Regions from separate parts of the Solibacillus daqui genome, predicted to be linked through region 1. Evidence: riboswitches for the same ligand, from Rfam matches in the RefSeq annotation. Region 1 holds a riboswitch; the other holds the start of a gene.
What was found. A riboswitch is a leader RNA that binds a small molecule or an ion and turns the genes downstream of it on or off. The one in region 1 is predicted to bind FMN.
Positions count from the first base shown of each region.

Region 1 (8,087 bases):
TTAGGCTTAGGAATGGGTCTTGCACTTCGTAATGGTGGTGCTTTAGATGGGCTTGATATGTTAGCCGTATTACTTTCTCGTAAGTTACCATTTGGAACAAGTGATTTAATTCTATTTTTAAACTTCTTCGTTTTCATAATCGTCTCTACAGTATTTGGATTTACAGGGGCGTTACTTTCAGCAATCGCCTATTTTATCGCTTCTAAAGTCATCCACATTGTTGAAGAAGGATTAAGTGGATCGAAAACTTTCAAAATCATTACAAGCGAGCCAATCAATATGGTCGAAACAATTCGTGACCGTTTAGGCCGTAGCGCAACTTTTGCAACCGTACAAGGTGCGTATTCAAACCAAGAATTCAAAGAAATTACATGTGTTATTAACCGTATGGAAGAAAGCAAAATGAAGACAATTATCCGTGAAATCGACCCAAATGCTTTCGTAACGGTTTACGAAGTTGTTGAAGTTAAAGGTGGTAACTTCCAAAAACGCGACGTACATTAACAATTTTAGCCATCCGAATTATTTCGGGTGGCTTTTTAATGCAGAAAAGGGGTGTCCGAGAAGTGATTCTGGGACACCCCTTTGCGCCGAGGATGGAGGCCAGCACGATGCTGGTCATGAATGCGTTGTCACACGATGTGACGGTTTTAGCATTCGTTCTTATTTCGACCACCGCAGAAGCACCGCCTGCAGCGGATAATTAATACACGAATGAAGCACTGCGCGAAAAGTAAATACTTTTCGCTCAGTCCCTTCATTTTATTTTTTTATAAGTGAAACAAAATAGCCAATAACCGCACCCACAACAGCAGGTACAATCCACCCTAAACCAATTGAATAAAGCGGTAACATATCCGCATAGACACTTGCTAATTTCGTTAAAAAGCTAACTTCAAATGCAGGCACACTCGCCACTAATGCATTATAACCATCAATTATACTAATAAAGAAGGTAAATAACATCGCAACCGCAAATATCGGCTGCTTATAGTGAAACAAAGGCCCTGCTAACGCTAAAATAATCAACACAATCGCTAATGGATATAAGAACAATAATACCGGAATCGCATATGTAATAATGTTTGTTAATCCAAAGTTCGCAATTGTAAATGACACCACACATAGTACAATTACAAATACTTTATAGCTAATTTTCGGGAACACCTCATGGAAAAACTCACTACAAGATGTAATTAGCCCGATGCTCGTCTTTAAACATGCTAGCACAATAATAACCGCTAATAAAATCGCCCCATAAGAACCAAAATAATGATCCGCAACTGCAGCGAAAATTTGTCCGCCATTATCAAACGTACCGATCAATGTCACACTAGATGCACCCATATAAGCAATTAGCCCATAAATAAGCATCATTAAAGCCATCGCAAAAATTCCTGATTTCCACGTTGCTTTTGCAATTTCTTTTTTATCTGTAATACCAGTCCGTTTAATCGCATTAATAACAATTATCCCAAATGCCAATGACGCAAGGGCGTCCATCGTATTGTAACCCTCTTTAAAGCCCGTCATAAACGCTTCGTTAATATAGCTACCCGTAGGCTCAACAAAACTACCCATCGGTGAAAATAAACTGATACCAATTAAAATAAATAGGAAAATTAAAAATGCTGGCGTTAAATATTTTCCGATAATGTCCATAATTTTCGCCGGATTTAACGAAAAATAAAACACAATCGCAAAGAACACAAAACTAAATACCGCTAGCCAAATTTTCGTTTGTGCTGGATCAATAAACGGCTCAAACCCTACTACAAACGGTACAGTTGCAGTACGCGGAATCGCAAAGAATGGCCCAATTGTTAAATATAATGCCAAGGCAAAGACTAGCCCAAAAATCGGATGAACCTTACTCCCTAAATCACGTAGTCCATTACTTCCCGATAAGCCAATCGCCAATATCCCTAAAAATGGCAATCCAATCGCCGTTACTAAAAAGCCTGTTAGCGCAAACCAATAGTTTGTCCCAGCTAACTGCCCCATTTGGATTGGGAAAATTAAATTACCCGCCCCAAAAAACATACCGAACAGCATCGTTCCGATCACTGCGTATGTTGAAAATGGTATTTTTTTCTCCATTTCATTCGCTCCCATGATGTTTTCTACGTTGTCTAATAAACGAAATATATTGATTTTTACAACAATAGTCATTATGATAACAGGCTATTACGTCGAATACAATAGCGAATAGTTATTCTTAACCGCGTATCCTAGAATATTATCCCCCTTTTATGTAATAAAAAATACAAAAAAGCTATAGAATACAGCAAAACACTGCATCTCTATAGCTTGTTATAAATTATTTAAAGTGAATATTGTTTACGTTGATTTTCAATCCACACACGCATTGTACGATAGAGCATTGTTACCACGACTAACATTATCACACCTTTGACAATGTTAAACGGTAAAATCCCTAAGACAACAGTTTCATACATATTATATTCAAAGCCTAGTAAATACGTGTAAAGTGGTAAAAATGCTACATAGTTTAATACCGCCATACCTAGTGACATTACTACTGTCGAAACAACTAGACCTGACATTAACCCTTTTACTGAAGGGAATTTTTTATAAATGAAGTACGCTGGTAAAATGAATAATACACCTGTCGCAAAGTTCGCCATATGTCCTACTGGTATACCCTCTGGCGCTCCTGTATAAATCCAATCTAGTACGTTTTTTACTAGCTCGACCATAATACCGGCAACCGGCCCCATTGTAATAGCCGCAATTAATGCTGGCACATCACTGAAATCAATTTGTAAAAACACCGGGAACCATGGTAGCGGGAAATTTAATAACATCAATATGAATGATACCCCACTAAGCATCGCAATCGTTACGAACGAGCGTAACTTTAAACTTCTTTTTTGCATTTGCAATCTCTCCTCTTTGCTGATTCAGTCTCGCAAGAAGAAAGGACGATTCACTTCATTCCACGAAAAAACCCTTATGCACAAACAAGCATAAGGGAGAAATAGGCACACTTAAATAAAGGGTCTATTCGCATTGTTGTAGTATGAGACCAATTTCGTGTATGCAAAAAATATCCCACAATTTGCATAAGAAAAAATTGGCACTACGAACAAGCGACATTTTCATAAAATGACGACCGTACCTTCACCTTCTCCCATCCAGACTATACTGTCGGCTTTGGAATCTCACCAAATCCTGCACACAAATTGTGGCTCGCGGGCTGAAAAAGCTTTGACGCAACGTCCTCCAAGTAAATGGTCAGAAGTTGACACTTTTATTACCGCCGGTCGGGAATTACACCCTGCCCCGAAGATGAATCAATATGAAATTTGTTCGTAAAGTACGAATAACTTTACTACAATTACTATTATAAAATAAAAAACGGAATTGTAAAGACCTTTGCTTACAATTCCGAGTAAATTTATTTGATTAGATTCATTACGATCCGACGTAATTACCTCCAGATTTTTTTTAGCACGCTTGAAAAACACTTCTAAAAAAATCTGTGACATCCGCAAGGGGCATTAGGTCAACACGAAGTTGATCACGAAGGCGTTAGCACAGGACGTGACGCTTTTAGCCTTCGTACCACAATTCAGTCGAGGATTTAGACCCTGCTGAATCAAGTTAAAAGTTATATAAAACGATATTCGCTCCTATTGGCTTCTCTAAAGGCTTTGTGAAGTCAAAACCACTCCAATTATCTTGTACAATATGTTCAAATTTAATTTGTTTATCGAAACTTGCTGCCGTTAATAGCATTCCTTCAATCATACGCATCGCTGCTGTTGGCTCAAATTGTTCTAAATCAAGCGGCTGATCGAATGTAATCGTTACAATATTATCTTTTACTTCTGTATTAAATGTCACATCAGGTAAAATGGCTGATTGATATAGATCATTTGATTCAACTGCCATATTGTTTAATGCTTCTTCAACTGTTGAAAAGCTCGTATGGAAATTTGGGCTTAAATAATATGAGCCATCTTGTTTCTGATAGACAAAATAATTGTATTGTCTTTGTTCACCTTGTAATTGAATTGGCTCTGTCAAATTACCCAAATGATTGAAAAATAAAGGTTCACCTTGTTCATTTTCAAGCTGTACTTCCTTATAAGCATCTCCAAACGTATTGATTAATGCTCCGGTATAATTTGAAATGTTTGCTGAACTTGCATCATAATTATGTCCATCAGGTAATGTATGAATTATTCCGTCCTCTTGTTCATGAAATGTTCCTTTAAATGGGTGATACTCACTAAAGCCTAAAGCTGTTTCATCTATTTTCGATGCAAATGTTTCATACAATTGCAAATTCGTTGGATGATCTGTGCCTACTTTATTTAAAACGATATCATTTGGGATTAAAAAACTTACTGGAATACTTTCTGTACCAACTGATAAGCCCATTTCAAATAATGTAACACCTTCTAATTGCGATTCGTATACAAGTGTTTGTTGTGTCGTCGCATTTACAAAAGCACGCGTTGTCATCAATGAAGATTCCTCAGATTGGTCAGCCATTTTTGCTTCCATAGCGTCACTAGTTGATTCCTTTTCTCCTTCATCACGCGCACTGTTTTCCATTGAAATCGAGTTGTTCCCTATAAATTGTGAACCTATTAATACTAAAATAAATAATGACGCAATCGAGGCAATTAATGGTGTCCAGCGAATTCTTTTTTGTGCTACTTTTTGTAATTGAGGCGGTTTTTCATCAAATGCGCCTTCATCAATTAAACGCTGTAGTACTACATCTTTTGTTCGAAGATCATTTACTTTCGGCGCTTGTTTGAAAAGGTTTTCTAAATTCTCATCATCCCATTGCTCCTTGTTCATAATGAATCGCCCCCCTTTCCATCTTGCTGCTCCAATATTAAACGTAAATTTTTTAATGCCCGGTGCTGCGTTGTTTTTACTTTCCCTTGAGTCCACCCTAAAATTTCGGCAGTCTCCTGAATCGACAATTCTTGCATAAAGCGCATAATAATGACCATTTTTTGATCACCTGTACATTGTTCTAACGCTTCTAGTAATTGCCTAAGCTGATCACTTAACTCTACAAACTGTTCTGGTGATGGGCTATGTGATACGAGCTGCTCTGTCTCCCAATCAAATGCGGTAAATGCATGTTTATCCCGAACCTGCTTTTTTCGGAAGTAATCAATTGCAACATTTTTCGCAATGGAAAATAGCCAGGTTTTTTCGCTGCTTTTCCCTTCAAATCGGTCATAGGCATTCAATACTCTTATATAAACTTCATGAGAAAGATCTTCAGCAGCTGTGCGGTTTTTCACAATATAATACAAAAAGTTAAAAACATCGTGATGATACATATCGTATAACCGATGGAAAATGGATTGTTGCACCCATCCCACCTCCATTTCAATAATTTGTCGTCTCAATGCAAAAAAAGTTACATGTTGTAACAAGTTTATCGTAATTTTATTAAGTTTTATAGATTTGGTACTATCAATTACGCCTCGGCGTAATTGCGTCCAGATTTTTTTCGAGCTCGCTCGAAAAACTCCCCTAAAAAATCTGTGACATCCGCCGGGGCATTAACTTGATTCAGCCGGGGTTTGAACGCCCACTGTATAGATTTGCATATTTAGCATTCAACCCAACTTATAGAAGTTGGGGCTTCTGTACCTGTCACTTCGCTTTCGGTACAAAAAATTTCTGAAGCAAGTTAAAAAATTAAATTCACCATTCAGTTGTAAATGGTGAATTTAAAGAGTAGCAAATGTTAGACTACAACCCTATTTATTTAAGCGGCAAATGGAATGTAAACGTAGTGCCTTGTTGTTCTATGCTTGTTACAGTGATTTTACCTTCATGTGCTTCTACGATATTTTTTGTAATTGCTAATCCAAGACCTGTCCCACCTTTTGAACGTGTGCGAGCTTTATCGGCTTTGTAGAAACGTTCAAACACGTATGGTAAATCGTCTTGTGGAATGCCTTGCCCTGTATCGCTTACTTCGATTTTTGCATATCCTTGGTCTTCTGTAATCGACACGGTAACGAAGCCATTTTGTGACGTATGGCGAATCGCGTTGTCGATTAAATTAGTTAACACTTGTTCAATGCGGTCTTCATCAATCGGAATAATCGTTTCTTGTGGAATCATCGTTTCAAACTTTAATTGTACTTGATGTTCCTTAGCACGCTGATCGAATTTATGTGTCATTCGATCAATAACTGATACTAGCGGTACATCATCTTTATAGAGCGTCATATGACCCGCTTCCATGCGAGCTAAATCCAATAGATCCGTTACTAAGCGGCTCATACGCTGGGATTCATCATGAATAACACGTATCATGTCATTACGTTCTTCCTCAGATTCCACAACTCCATCTAAAATCGCTTCAGAGTAGCCCTGTAGCATTGCGATCGGTGTGCGTAATTCATGTGAAACATTGGCGATAAAGTCTGATTTTAACTTTTCAAGCTTCGTTTCTTCTGTTTTATCGCGAATGACAGCAACCGCGCCACGAATTGACTCGCCACTGTAGAGCGGGCTAATCGAAATACTGTAATAAGATTTGCCAATTTCCAGCTCTTCTTCAAGTTGATCTTCAAAACTTAAAACATGATCTAGCATATGATAAAACTCAACAGGAATCGGTTTTGAGCTATCTAAACCTCTTGTAACAAACCATTTTTGTAGCATGCGTTCAGCAGGTGGATTACTTACTAAAATCGTCTTATCACGGTTAAATGTAATAACGGCATCTGACATCGACGTTAAAACACTAGACAACTGTTCTTTTTCCTGATGAATAACTTCTAAATGGTGCTTTAATTGGCGTCCCATTTGGTTAAATGCAACAGCCAACTGACCAATTTCGTCATTTTGTTTCGTATCTAATTTCGAATCAAAGCGCCCTTTTGCTAATTCAAAGGCATGTTCACGCATTTTCCGTAGCGGTAATGTAATTTTAGAAGATAAGAAAAAAGCAAAAATTGTTGTTAATACAAAAGCAATGGCCGCTGCGATAAAGACAATTTTTGTCGTTTCCTTACTTGTTTGGTGCAATGCCTCTGGATTTTTATACATAAAGACAGCTCCATGCGTTTCCGCTTCGCTCTTTAATGGGAATCCAAGCACAATGTAATTGCTATTTTTATTTTCTTTGGTATTCGATGGCAGTGTTAGTTCTTTAACAATCGGCTCGTCGGTAGCATATACCTTTTCAAATACCTTACTTGAAATAATTTTTTCTTGAATTTCCTCTTTATTAACGCCCTCTTGTACAGAATAAAGCACTTCATCCGAATTTTTTGCAATCAGTACGTTCGTTGTTTCGGTTAATAATTCGGAAATAATGGCAAATTGTTTATCGTCTAATTCATCATGATCAACAATGCTCACAATCGCTGCCGCCGTTTGACGCAATGACATTTCGGATTGTTCATTATTATATTTCTCTAAAAGCTCTAACATGAATAACGTGAAAATGAACAGGACAAACGAAACGAGAAGCAAAATGGTTCCCCATAGCTTCCCGACGATACTTGTTGCTATTCTAATCATTTACGACCTCAAACTTGTAGCCAACTCCCCAAACCGTTACGATCATTTTCGCCGCATTTTCAGAAACACGATTTAACTTTTCACGTAAACGTTTTACATGTGTATCTACCGTACGTAAGTCCCCAAAGAAGTCATAATGCCATACTTCTTTTAATAATTGCTCACGGTCAAATACTTTGTCAGGAGATTTTGCTAAGAAGTAAAGCAACTCATACTCTTTTGGTGTTAAGTTTACTTCTGTACCGTCAGCTGTTACACGGTGCGCATCATGGTCAATTGTTAAATGTGGAAACACAACTAAATCTTTAGATGACGATGAATTATTTACCGGTGAGAACACTGCTGAGCGACGTAAAATCGCTTTCAAACGCAGCACAACCTCACGGGGACTAAATGGCTTTACAATATAATCATCCGCTCCAAGTTCGAACCCTTGTACACGGTTTGCTTCTTCACCTTTTGCTGTAAGTAAAATAATTGGCGTCGTTTTCTTTTCACGTAACTCCGCGCATACTTCTAGTCCATCTTTTTCAGGCATCATAATA
Region 1 covers NZ_CP114887.1:1,218,093-1,226,179, reverse strand. The annotation lists gene O7776_RS05775 (YitT family protein) at 1-504, shown strand, start outside; gene brnQ (branched-chain amino acid transport system II carrier protein) at 763-2,100, opposite strand; gene O7776_RS05765 (ECF transporter S component) at 2,325-2,900, opposite strand; FMN riboswitch at 3,143-3,318, opposite strand; gene O7776_RS05760 (hypothetical protein) at 3,628-4,839, opposite strand; gene O7776_RS05755 (RNA polymerase sigma factor SigX) at 4,836-5,369, opposite strand; gene O7776_RS05750 (ATP-binding protein) at 5,767-7,542, opposite strand; gene O7776_RS05745 (response regulator transcription factor) at 7,535-8,087, opposite strand, start outside.

Region 2 (8,087 bases), 1.2 Mb from region 1:
ATGCCGCAGAAAAAGGCTATTATAGCGATGGAAGAGAGACATTTTGGATTATTTCTGAGCAACAAAAAGTTGGGATACTTGTAATAGATGATATCGATGATTCAATTCCACTATTCGATATTCGTCTTATCGAAAACGTGCGAGGTAAGGGAATTGGTGTAAAAGTATTACAGTGGCTTCAAGATTATTTGTTTGGTGAACTCGAGAAAATTCGAATTGAAGCTTATACAAGAGCAGATAATATTGCAATGCAAAAGTGCTTCATAAAGGGCAATTTTGTCAAGGAAGGCTATTTACGAAATGCTTGGGAAAACGAAGATGGAACAATTTCTGATTCTATGTTGTATGCAGCCATTTACGATGATTGGAAAAATAATACGATTACACAGCCAATACTAAACGATACTTTTCCCAATACTACATCGAAAGGTGAAATAATATGAGAAAGCCCTTAGAAGTAAAAGTACTTAAATACGGTGGGAAATGAGCAAGCTATACAAGCGAAAGAACGATTACTGAAGAAAATACAGAATAAAGAATTCCCGTTCGATGGATTTTTGGAGCAATCCTATCAATTGCTACTTGATGAAAAATTTCAAAAACAATAACAGTACTCAAATCAAAAACTCGTTCAGCAATTACTTGAACGAGATTTTTGTTAAAGTTCCATATTGATGGCGCATATCAAAAAGCAAATGAATAAAATGCTCATAAAACGGAATGAATGTTTCTTCCTGCATCATTTGTAATATCTCATCCTTTGATGCCCATTTCACAGCTTGTACTTCCTCTGGCTGAAGGACAAGTTCTGTTAAATTTACTTCATGCTCAATTAAATAATAATCATCAAAGCCACGTTCAAAATTAATTGTCAGCTGTGGGCGCATCTCTTCGAAATTGTACCAAATTCCAAGTTCCTCAAATAGCTCACGCGCGGCAGCTTGTTGGCTCGTGTCCCCAGTGATCGCACTACCTCCACATGAAACATCCCAATAGTTTGGCCAGCCCACTTTAAATGGTTGGCGCTGCTGAATTAACATCTCACCTTGATTGTTAAAGATACATACGTGCACAACGACATGAAATTCATCGTCCGCCATTTCACTACCTCTTGTAATGATTTTGCCTGTTTTGTTGCGGTGTTGATCGTATACATCCCAATTTTCCATCGAATGTTCTCCTTGTGTAAAATTTTGTAATAGACAATAGAAGTGCTATTATACTATAAATGTTGTCCAATTTTATGAACAATCTGAAAATAAAAAAGGCAATATTATTAATAAAATCTTTTCTTTTTCAAAAGATATGTTACAATAACATACGAAATTAAATAAATTCCTTCGGGGTCGGGTGAAATTCCCAATCGGCGGTGATGAGGTAACTCTAAGCCCGCGAGCCACCTTTGTGTGTGCAGGATTTGGTGTAAATCCAAAGCCGACAGTATAGTCTGGATGGGAGAAGGAATCGTAGCACTTTTTGAAAATGTAATACTTTCAAAAAGCTTTTTTGCCACACCGATTTTAGGGTGGGTAAAATTTACGCATCATTTTTTAACGTAAAAATGAGGCTTATTTGGCTATGTATTCAATCCCTGTACCCTGAGTATAGGGATTTTTTTATTTCACAATTTTAATACATTTCCTTCGGGGTCGGGTGAAATTCCCAATCGGCGGTGATGAGGTATCTCTAAGCCCGCGAGCCACTTTGTGTGTGCAGGATTTGGTGCGAATCCAAAGCCGACAGTATAGTCTGGATGGGAGAAGGAAGCATTGTGCGAGATTTTTGAAAAAATACAATCAGAAGTCTTATTTGACGATGCCAATTTTACCTCTCATCAAACTCCGACGCATTTCGTACGGGGTTTTTTATGTTCAAGATAATTGATATGAGGTGAGTAGGTTGTTTACAGGAATCATTGAAGAAATCGGAACCATCGAAAAAATAAATATGGGTACCGATGCGATGCAGCTAGAGATTAAGGCAACTAAGGTGTTAAGTGATGTGCAGTTAGGAGATAGCATTGCGGTGAATGGTGTGTGCTTAACCGTTACACAGTTTTCAAGCGACCGCTTTTATGCAGATGTTATGCCAGAAACGTTTCATGCAACAAATTTAACTTCATTACAAAAAGGTATGCCTGTAAATTTAGAGCGAGCAATGCATGCTAATGGCCGATTTGGCGGGCATTTTGTAAGCGGCCATGTCGATGGTATTGCAACGATCAAAAGTAAAAAAACAATTTCAAATGCGATCTATGTAGACCTAACAGTAGCAGATGGTTTACTTGAAAACTGTATTGTGAAAGGATCAATTACACTTGATGGCACAAGTTTAACGATTTTTGCACTTCAAAAAAATATGCTAACTGTATCCCTCATCCCTCATACAAGTCATCAATCCGTACTAGGAATGAAAAAGGTCGGGGAGCAAGTCAATGTGGAAACGGATTTGCTTGGTAAATATGTGAAACAGCATGTGCAAGCTAAATCATCCAATGTGACACGCGATTTCCTAAAAAGAAATGGATTTTAAGGAGAGGGACAAATGCATACAGTAGAAGAAGCAATCCATGCGCTTAAAAAAGGCGATATTATCATTGTTGTCGATGATGAAAATCGTGAAAATGAGGGAGATTTTATTATGTTAGGCGAACATGCGACACCTGAAAATATTAATTTCATGGCTATGCATGGTCGAGGGTTAATTTGTACACCGATTAGTACAAAAATTGCTGACAAATTTGCACTTACACCAATGGTTGAAGCGAATACTGATCATCATGGTACGGCTTTTACCGTAAGTATTGATTACAAAACAACGACAACTGGTATTAGCGCATTTGAACGTTCTGATACAATCCATGCGTTATTGGATGGAACGAATACGGCAGAGGATTTTAAAAGACCAGGTCATATTTTCCCGCTAATTGCAAAAGAAGGTGGAGTTGTTGTGCGTCGTGGTCATACAGAGGCTGCAGTTGACTTAGCAAAACTTTGTAAGAGTGCTGAAGTGGCAGTTATTTGTGAAATTTTAAACGAAGACGGCACAATGGCAAGACTGCCACAACTAGAACAATTGGCAGCGAAATGGGATATGAAACTAATTTCAATCGAACAATTAACACACTACGTAAAACTATCACTTGTTTAAAAAGGAGCAGCATAATGGGTAAAATTTTTGAAGCACAATTAATTGGAACACAACTTAAAATTGGAATCGTTGTAGGACGTTTTAATGAATTTATTAATGATAAACTTTTATCGGGTGCATTAGATGGATTAAAGCGTCATGATGTAAACGAAGAAAATATTGATATCGCATGGGTACCAGGTGCGTTTGAGGTACCATTTATCGCGAAAAAAATGGCAGAAACTAAACAATATGATGCAGTAATTGGTTTAGGAACGGTCATTCGTGGGGCAACAACGCATTATGATTATGTGTGTAATGAAGCCGCAAAAGGTATTGCAAAAGTGTCTTTAGATACAGGAGTACCAATTATTTTCGGCATTGTGACGACAGAAAATATAGAACAAGCTATTGAACGAGCTGGTACGAAAGCCGGTAACAAGGGGTATGACAGCGCGATTTCAGCAATTGAAATGGCCAATTTAAATCAACTGTTTAAATAATTTTTTGGGGGATGAGTAGTAATACTGCTCATCCTTTTTTATTTTTTCTCATAATGAGAAAATTCACTTCTAAAAAATGGATTAAGTATAGTGTTACTTATTTTCGGCGGGCACGGCATGACAGCATTATGACCACGTGGTACGTGTCCATACTACTGTCTTTAATGCCGCATGCAAGGCCCGCCAAACTAAAATGTTGCGTGTGAATTTAGTTAAAAGAGGACAATGCTGCCGCTTGCGCTAACGCGAGGCGGCGGGGAAGAATAAAATATGTCGCTGTTTACAGTATTGTATTTTGGATCAAACGTTATCTCTGCAAATAAAAATTAGCGATTTTGATTGTCTCAAAATAAAAATATTCTTAGACGAAAATAGACTTTATTTCAATTACAATGTTCGATTCTACACACTCCATTTAAAAGCTTAGTAATAAAAACAAACTTTAGTTTTATAGTAGAGTGCCGCGAAGTGAAGGGGCGGACTCCTTGGGGATAAAGCGTGCGCGGAAAATCCACTATATACTTGCCGCCACGCCCCCAGGAAAGCATGCCCCGTAGCGTAGCATAACGAATTGTATGATCTGCATGCACTATTTTCCGAATTTTGTAAATGCTTATTGTGAGATTTTATCTTCTAAATTGACAAAAAATTTAAAATGTATTAATATTTATATATGAATATATGCTCATATAAAGAAAGGATTGGTTTTATGGCTGAACATCAACACAATCATTCACACGGGGCTAATAAAAAGATTTTACTGATTTCATTTGTAATAATTTTTAGTTTTATGATTGTCGAAGCAATTGGTGGCTTTCTAACGAATAGTTTGGCGTTGCTATCGGACGCAGGGCATATGCTAAGTGATGCGGTTTCACTTGCCATTGCACTTTTAGCCTTTATTGTGTCTGAAAAAGCGGTGACGATGTCAAAAACGTATGGCTATAAACGAATCGAAATTCTTGCTGCTACGTTAAATGGTGTCACGCTTATTGCAATTGCGTTATACATTTTTTATGAAGCGATTGATCGCTTTCAAAATCCACCTGAAGTTGCGACGACAGGTATGCTTATTATTAGTGTTATCGGATTACTCGTTAACATTTTAGTTGCATGGATTATGCTTAAAGGCGGCGACACAGAAGAAAATTTAAATATGCGCGGTGCCTTTTTACATGTCATTAGCGATATGCTTGGTTCTGTTGGAGCGATTATCGCAGCACTCTTAATGATGTTTTTCGGTTTTGGTTGGGCAGATCCATTAGCAAGTGTCATAGTAGCGGTGCTCGTACTTCGTGGTGGTTACTCAGTAACGAAAAATTCACTCCATGTATTAATGGAAGGAACACCAACTGGGGTTGACAGTGATCAAGTAGTTAGCATTTTGAATGGACATGAGCAAGTACGCGGTGTGCATGATGTTCACATATGGACAGTGACAAGTGGTTTTCATGCACTAACTTGCCATATTGTATTAGATGATGTACTGACGGTAAAACAGAGTAGCGCGATTTTAGCCAAAATAGAACATGAACTACTCCATGCCAATATTCAGCATGCGACCATTCAAATTGAAGGTAGTGCGCACAATCATGACGATTCTATTTATTGTACTGTAAAAGCAGAAGTAAGCGGCCATCACCACCATCATCATTAAAGGGGGACAAATATGAACGAACAAATTGAAAATGTACGTCACGAACTAGATGAAGAAACATTATTTGTCGTGTCGCAACTATTCAAAGCGCTAGGAGATCCAACACGTATTCGTATTTTAAATTTATTATGCTGTGAGGAATATGCAGTGAATGATATAGCAGAAAGCTTAAATTTAAGTCAATCAACGGTGTCACATCAATTACGTTTTTTAAAAAACTTACGGCTCGTTAAGTTCCGACGCGAAGGGACAACGATGTATTATACTAGCGATGATGAGCATGTTATGAATTTACTCCATCAGGCAATTGATCATGCAAAACACTAAATCTAAGAGAACAATGCGGAGAAATCCACATTGTTCTTATTTTATTTTTCGTATGGTATATTTATTTCTTTGTACTTATAATAATACGAAAAGGGGGCGGGTGAATGGAACAGAAAACAACAGTTCAGCACATTATTATCAGTGATGAATTACCTGAAAAACAACAGTATTTAGCGTTACATTCTACGACAGGTTGGAATGCGAACGGCTTTTTTACACCTGATCAATTGTATGAGGGAATATGCAATAGCTGGTATTCAATTGCGGCTTATGATGACCAGCAATTAATTGGCTTTGGGCGAATTGTTTCAGATGGGGTCTACCAAACATTTATTTGCGATGTGATGATTCAACCAAGTTATCAGGCGAATGGGGTAGGGAAAAAGGTAATGACAGCTTTAGTACAACATTGTCAGCAACAAGGTATGAAATCGGTTCAGCTCTTTTGTGCACCAGGCAAGAAGCCGTTTTACGAAAAACTAGGCTTTATAATACGTGATACAGAGGCTCCAGGAATGACGTTATTTTTGGATAAATAATTATGCATATCCTCATGATTGGCTTGGTGAATAAGATAGAAAAGTTGTATAGTTAAAAATGATGTCGCATCTTTGTAGGTTACCTTGAAATATAAACTTTCCTATCCTCTAATACGCAAAGGAGAGTGACCATGAGTTTACTTAGTTTATCGTTAACATTACTATTCGTGTTTGTTCCGTTTATCCTTTCAAAAACGTTGAACCTACATTTAGAAAGGGATATTATCATTGCAACTGTGCGATCGGTTGTGCAGCTATTTGCGATTGGCTATGTGCTTCAATTTATTTTTGAAGCGGAAAGTTTCCTTTTTATAAGTTTAATGATTGTCTTTATGCTGACGGTAGCGACGTTAAATGCACGTAAAAAAGGCAAGGGCATTAAGGGAATTACCTGGAAAATTGCCTTAACGTTAACAACGGTTGAAGTATTTACGCAGGGGATTTTACTTGGCTTCAAGATCGTTCCAGCAACACCACAATATATTATTCCGATTAGTGGGATGCTTATAGGGAATGCGATGGTCATTACAATTCTTTTTTTAAATCGTTTTAAATCAGAAATGGCTGCCAGTGAGGACCAAATTGAGCTGATTTTATCACTTGGAGGTACACCGAAGCAGGCGATACATAAGCAATTATTGGAATCAATTAAAACGAGCACTATTCCCACAATCGAAGCACAAAAAACGATTGGACTTGTACAATTACCGGGGATGATGAGCGGACAAATTATTGGTGGCGCGGACCCTGTCCAAGCGGTGCAATTCCAAATATTAATCATTTTTGGTTTGTTAAGCTGCGCGGCGCTGAGTAGTATTATTTTAGGTTTTTTAATTTATCCAACATTTTTCAATAACCGCATGCAAAAGCTTGTGTGGAAAGAATGATAAACTGCTCTAACATGCCTCAAATACGGGCATGTTTTTTTGTTTTCGACCATGAAAGGTGTAAAAAGTTACAAATAGAAAAGATACATTAAGTACGAAAAATCTCCTTGAAGTATAGAGAAACTAATTTTTGTTTATTTTTGCTTTATTTCTAAATTGGTATTGCAATTAATAGTTACATTGATTATCATTCTCATATAAAAGGTGCCTTATACATCAATAACCTATTTGAACGTCACTTTTATACTCTAAAATGAAAGCAGGAAATGAGTTATGAAAAAAGCAAAGTTTTATTCAGCCTTAATGGTTGGAGGATTATTACTAGCGGGGTGTGGTAATGATGAGGCCTCAAAAGTAGAATCAGAAGAAACAACCCAATCAGAAAATGTTGAATCAACGGAAGTAGCAACCGATTTAACAGCTGAATTACAAAGCTATCAACAATTTGCATTAGAGCAAATGGATCAGTTTTTAATTGAAACTGAAAAATTTGTTGAATTATTTAAAGCGGGTGATATTGAAGGCGCAAAAGCGGCTTATGCACCAGCACGTATGTATTTTGAACGCTCTGAACCAATTGCAGAAAGCTTTGGTGACTTAGACCCACGCATTGATGGTCGTTTGGCTGACATCGAAGAAGAAGGTAAAGGCAAAGAAGAATGGTCAGGCTATCATAAACTTGAGTACGCACTATGGGAAGAAAATACAACAGCAGGTTATGAAGCAGTTGCAGATCAATTATTAGCAGATACAAAAGAATTACATGCATTAGTACAAACTGTAGAAGTAATACCAGATTTAATGATTACCGGTGCAGTTGATTTATTAAACGAAGTATCTACTTCAAAAATTTCAGGTGAAGAAGAAATTTATTCACATACAGACCTATATGACTTCAAGGCAAATATTGAAGGTGCAGAAAAAATCTTTGAAATTTTACGTCCGAAATTAGAAGCAAAAGATGCAGCTTTAGTGACAACATTAGATGAAAAATTCAAAGCCGTAGATGACTTATTAGCAAATTATGCAACTGCAGATGGAGGCT
Region 2 covers NZ_CP114887.1:2,417,709-2,425,795, reverse strand. The annotation lists gene O7776_RS11780 (GNAT family N-acetyltransferase) at 1-443, shown strand, start outside; gene O7776_RS11775 (NUDIX hydrolase) at 639-1,169, opposite strand; FMN riboswitch at 1,333-1,467, shown strand; FMN riboswitch at 1,636-1,769, shown strand; gene ribE (riboflavin synthase) at 1,900-2,532, shown strand; partial or broken gene ribB (3,4-dihydroxy-2-butanone-4-phosphate synthase) at 2,545-3,129, shown strand; gene ribH (6,7-dimethyl-8-ribityllumazine synthase) at 3,165-3,632, shown strand; gene O7776_RS11755 (cation diffusion facilitator family transporter) at 4,342-5,289, shown strand; gene O7776_RS11750 (ArsR/SmtB family transcription factor) at 5,302-5,616, shown strand; gene O7776_RS11745 (GNAT family N-acetyltransferase) at 5,721-6,155, shown strand; gene O7776_RS11740 (ABC transporter permease) at 6,287-7,042, shown strand; gene efeO (iron uptake system protein EfeO) at 7,316-8,087, shown strand, end outside.
Region 2: linked by a shared signal. The riboswitch ahead of ribE (riboflavin synthase) and the one ahead of O7776_RS05765 (ECF transporter S component) in region 1 are both predicted to bind FMN.